Regions from separate parts of the Nesterenkonia sp. AN1 genome, predicted to be linked through region 2. Evidence: predicted binding sites of a transcription regulator. Region 2 holds the regulator's gene; the other holds the start of a gene.
What was found. The regulator LexA, encoded in region 2, represses DNA repair genes until DNA is damaged. The targets are predictions, from matches to a motif close to TCGAACANNTGTTCGA.

Region 1 (2,459 bases), on a different contig from region 2:
GTAGGTGCGTTCCCGACCGAAGCGGTTGCGGTACTGCACCACGACCTTGTGGTTGCGCCCGTGCAGCAGCGCCTTCTGCGCCTTCTTGGGCAGGTCCTTCCAGGGGGTGCGCACCGAGAACTCCAGCTCCTTGGACAGCGCAGTGATCAGTCGGAGCCAGTAATCCTTGGACGCCTTGCCCAGCGCCCAGGGCGCGATGGCGCCGCCTTCGAGGGAGAGCGTGTCATCGGGGATGACCAGGTCGATGTCCACCTCGAGGCTGGAGCCGATGCCGGAGCAGACCTCGCAGGCGCCGAAGGGGTTGTTGAAGGAGAAGGAGCGCGGCTCGATTTCGTCCAGCGCGAGCGGGTGCTCGTTGGGGCAGGCCAGGTTCTCGGAGAAGGGCCGCTGCTTGGGGCCGTTCAGGCCTTCGGGGACCCGATCGTTGGTGGGTTCGCCGGCCTCGTCGAGGTCGACCAGGTCGATGACCAGGCGCCCGTCGGCGAGCTTCAGCGCGGTCTCCACCGAGTCGGTGAGCCGCTGGCGCATGCCCTCGCGGATCACCAGGCGGTCGATGACCACCTCGATCTGGTGCTTATAGGTCTTCTCCAGCGTGGGCGGCTCGCTGAGCTGGATGATCTCCCCGTCGACGATGGCGCGGGAGAAGCCCTCGGAGGCGAGGTCGCGGAAGAGGTCCTTGAACTCACCCTTGCGGCCGCGGACCACCGGGGCCAGCACCTGGAACCGGGTCTTCTCGGGGAAGCCCAGGACCTGGTCGACGATCTGCTGCGGGGTCTGGCGTTCGATCTTCTCCCCGCAGGTGGGGCAGTGCGGGATCCCGATCCGGGCCCAGAGCAGTCGCAGGTAGTCGTGGATCTCGGTGACCGTGCCCACGGTGGAGCGGGGGTTCTTGGAGGTGGACTTCTGATCGATGGAGACCGCCGGGGACAGGCCCTCGATGAAGTCGATGTCGGGCTTGTCCACCCGGCCGAGGAACTGGCGGGCGTAGGCGGAGAGCGATTCGACATAGCGGCGCTGGCCCTCGGCGAAGATCGTGTCGAAGGCGAGCGAGGACTTGCCGGAGCCGGAGAGGCCGGTGAACACGATGAACGAGTTGCGCGGCAGCTCGACGGTGACGTCCTTGAGGTTGTGCTCGCGCGCCCCCTGGACCACGATCCGGTCGGCCTCGGCACGGCCGATCGTGCCGTTGGCGGCGGACTTCTCTCGCGCACCCTCGGCGTAATAGTCGTCGACGGATTCGATGATGGCTGTTTCGGCGGCTCGTTCTGACACGTCGTTCAGTGTAGAACCCCTGACGGGTTCGAACAAACGTTCGAAGCGAGAGCGGGGTGGGTGCCGCGGGAGTGTCGAGGACGTGGAACCTGTGTTTCATTCGCCCCAGGAGGCACAAACGGGTGATGCTCAACGCTGCACCGCTGTGGACCTCCAGTCGTCATCCTGTTGGATTGTCGAAGCCCTGCCGTTCCATAGCACCCCACGTCTGATTTTTTCTCAGGTAGGTGATGATGGCGAAAGCCCGCCAGAACGTATTGAGTTGCCGATATCCGAAATTCTCCAACACTGCGTAAGCGGTAATTCTGGCAAGATCTGACCACCGGTGGTAGCGACGCAGTCGCATCTCCTCCAGGAGCACCGCGGCGAGGGACAATATTATCCCGAGCCCGACAGCTGCGACGAAGAAGGCAACAGCGAAACCAACGTCGAGAATCCCCAGGCTCAAGCCGATCGTGAATGCTATGTATCCAACGAGTTCGATCACTGGGCCTAGTGCCTCGAAGAACAAGAAGTACGGCATCCCCAGCATGCCTACGGTTCCGTAGCGCGGATTGAACAGCATCGTGCGGTGGCGCTGAAGCGTGTCAAGCAGACCTCGGTGCCACCGATCCCGCTGCCGGCGCAGCACTCGAAGGGAGACGGGGACCTCGGTCCAGGCGACGGGATCCGGTACAAAAACTATCCGTTCCTTACACTTGGCGCTCCGGAGAGTCTTGTGCAGCCGAGTCACGAGCTCCATGTCCTCGCCCACGGTGTCGCTCGCGTAGCCGCCGGCTGCCACGATGTCGTGTCGCCGGAACATGCCGAAAGCGCCGGAGATGATCAATAGGGCGTTGAGTGAGCTCCACCCGGTCCGGCCAGCGAGGAAGGCACGCAGGTACTCCACGATCTGAAAGTTCGGCAGCGCCTGCCGAGAGGTCTTCACATCGATGACCCGTCCCATCTCCACGGTGCATCCATTCGCGACGCGCACGATGCCCCCCACCGCAGCCACATCACTGGATTCGATCATGGGACGAGCCAGACGCAGGAGGGCATCTTCTTCGAGAATGACGTCAGCGTCGATGCAGCAGATCAATGGGTAGCGGGCGGCACAGATTCCCGCGTTGAGAGCGTCGGCCTTTCCGCCGTTGTCCTTGTCGACGACCAGAATCTTGTCCCTCGCCGAGGTGTATACGGTCCTT
Region 2 (2,459 bases):
GTACTCGCTGTAGGTGCCGCGGGCGTAGAGCGGATACATCGAGTAGGTCGGCGGGAAGGAGAGCACGGAGCGGCCCGGACCCGCGAAGGCCTGCAGGATGTGCTGCATGATCTCGTTGGAGCCGTTGGCGGCCCAGATGTTTTCGGCCGTGAGTGTGGCCGGCTCGCTCTCCGAGACGAGGTCTCGGTTCAGATATTCGGCGAGCTTCTCCCGCAGCACCGAGAATTCACGGTCTGGGTAGCGGTTGAGCTGGACGGCTGCCAGGCGGACCTCTTTGCCGATGGCGTCGACCACATCGGCGGGGACGTCGTAGGTGGTCTCATTGACGTTGAGCATCGCCTTCACGCTCAGCTGGGGGGCTCCGTAAGGCTCTTGGCCCTGGAGCTCCTCGCGCAGCGGCAGTCTGGACAGATTCCTGGAGCGGGATGAAGTCACCGGGTCATTCTAGCCGGGTGACGTGCACCGACCCGAGCGCCTTGCGGGCCGACTCAGTCCTGCGGGACGAACAGCTCCTGGCCCGGAGTGAGTTCCGAGTCGTCGAGGCCGTTGAGCTCAGCGATCTGGCCGATCAAGACCTGAGTGTGCTCCTTGGATTCCACGGAGGCTGCCACGCTCCAGAGCGTGTCCCCCGCGCCGACGGTGACGACCTGGGCGTCCACACCGGGGACCCCGCCGGAGGACGCCTGTGCCTGGTTGAGCAGTGAGGTGGCGAGCAGGAGCGCCCCCAAGAGTGCGACTGCCAGGACTGCCAGCGCGGGCAGACCCAGCAGGAGGAAACGACCGCGGCGAGTGAGGTGCACCGCCGAGGCGGGTGCGGAGTGGACAGGTGCAAGTGCAAGCTGCGCTGTACTCATGGGAAAGAACCTCTCATTCGAACGTGTGTACTATTTCTAGCACATAGTTTCGAAACTTGACCAGACTCGCCGCAGAATCAATGGAATCTCTCTACGATTTCGAGTAACCTGAGCGCCAAGTTCGAAGTGATCTTCGAAGCGAATCTCACAGGAAACAGTCCATCAGCAGGCTCTGACATGGATGCCGACATGGGTCATATGCGGCCCAGCTCCAGCCCGGTTCAGCCAGACCCGACCGGGCCCGGCGCGGCTCCAGTTCCACCGGGGCCGCAGGACATCAGCGTGGGACGCAGAACGCTCGGCACAATAATGGAGGCAGCAATGGCGCAGAACACCAGGGACTCATCGGCAGCGCCGCGACTCACCGATCGGCAGCGTCAGATCGTCGACGTCATCCAGGAATCGTTGGCTCAGCGCAGCTATCCGCCCTCCATGCGTGAGATCGGTGACTCCTGCGGGCTGGCCTCGCTCTCCTCGGTGACCCACCAGCTGGCGCGACTCCAGGAGCTGGGGTACCTCCGACGGGTGCCCGGACGGCCGCGCGCCATGGAGGTGCTGCGAGACTCAGCCGGGACTCCGGTGCTCAGCGACCAGGCCCAGGAGGCCGCAGCCCGCGACTCGGTGGTAGATCTGCAGGGCTACCGCACCCAGTCCGACAGCCGGATCTCTGAGATCCCTGTGGTGGGCCAGATCGCGGCCGGCGGACCGATTCTTGCCGATCAGCAGGTCGAAGACATCATGCCGCTGCCGCGCCAGCTCACCGGCGAGGGCGAACTGTTCATGCTTCAGGTCCGTGGCGACTCGATGATCGAGGCCGGGATCTTCGAGGGCGACTGGGTGGTGGTGCGTCGGCAGAGCACGGCGGAGAACGGGGACATCGTTGCCGCCCTGCTCGAGGACGAGGCCACGGTGAAGACCCTCAAGCGCCGCGACGGCCACGTCTGGCTGCTTCCACAGAACCGACAGTACGAGCCGATCCTCGGTGACGAGTCCACCATCATGGGCAAGGTCGTCACGGTGCTGCGCAGCCTCTGAGTCGGCCGCGCTCCCGGCGCCTCGGCTCTGCGCTTACCCGGGGTCCTGTCTCTGCACTGCCCCTAGTGACTTCGTGGCACCACCGTGGGTTCGTCCCCCGAGGCGCCGGTGGATCCTCACGAAGCTGCTGCTCGGTCATGACGTCAAGCATCCGTGACCAACGGTCCTCGACCCTCGCCGGGCTCAGTTCGACGCCCGATGGAGTCTTCCCCTGCGTGAGGTCGAGCAGCGGCCAGATTCCCCGGTGCGGCTCCTCATCGGTGGGGCCTCGGTCCACCGTGACGGGCAGCCAATCAAGGGCGCTGACCCGCGCAGCTTCCTCGCTGACCTCTACCGTGGCGTAGACCACGGTCCCGCTGGCGGTCTCCGGAATGCAGCAGGCCTCGTCCTGATTGGACAGGAAGTTCCCCATCGACCACACCACCCACATGCCCTCATCCGTAGGGCCGCCCTCGAGACGCTCGACTGGTTGAGGCGTATGTGAATGGCTGCCGAACACCACGTCGACCTCACCACCGGCTGCCAGCTGCTCCCCGTAGGCCCGCTGTTCCTGGGCCGGATGATGGGCAT

Region 1: the regulator LexA is predicted to act here: its motif matches at 1,301-1,316, upstream of uvrA (excinuclease ABC subunit UvrA).

The regions. Positions count from the first base shown of each region.
Region 1 covers NZ_JEMO01000007.1:25,098-27,556, forward strand. The annotation lists gene uvrA (excinuclease ABC subunit UvrA) at 1-1,179, opposite strand, end outside; gene BG28_RS05470 (glycosyltransferase) at 1,433-2,459, opposite strand, start outside.
Region 2 covers NZ_JEMO01000009.1:149,456-151,914, forward strand. The annotation lists gene BG28_RS06590 (histidinol-phosphate transaminase) at 1-435, opposite strand, end outside; gene BG28_RS06595 (LysM peptidoglycan-binding domain-containing protein) at 489-854, opposite strand; gene lexA (transcriptional repressor LexA) at 1,176-1,889, shown strand; gene BG28_RS06605 (CapA family protein) at 1,867-2,459, opposite strand, start outside.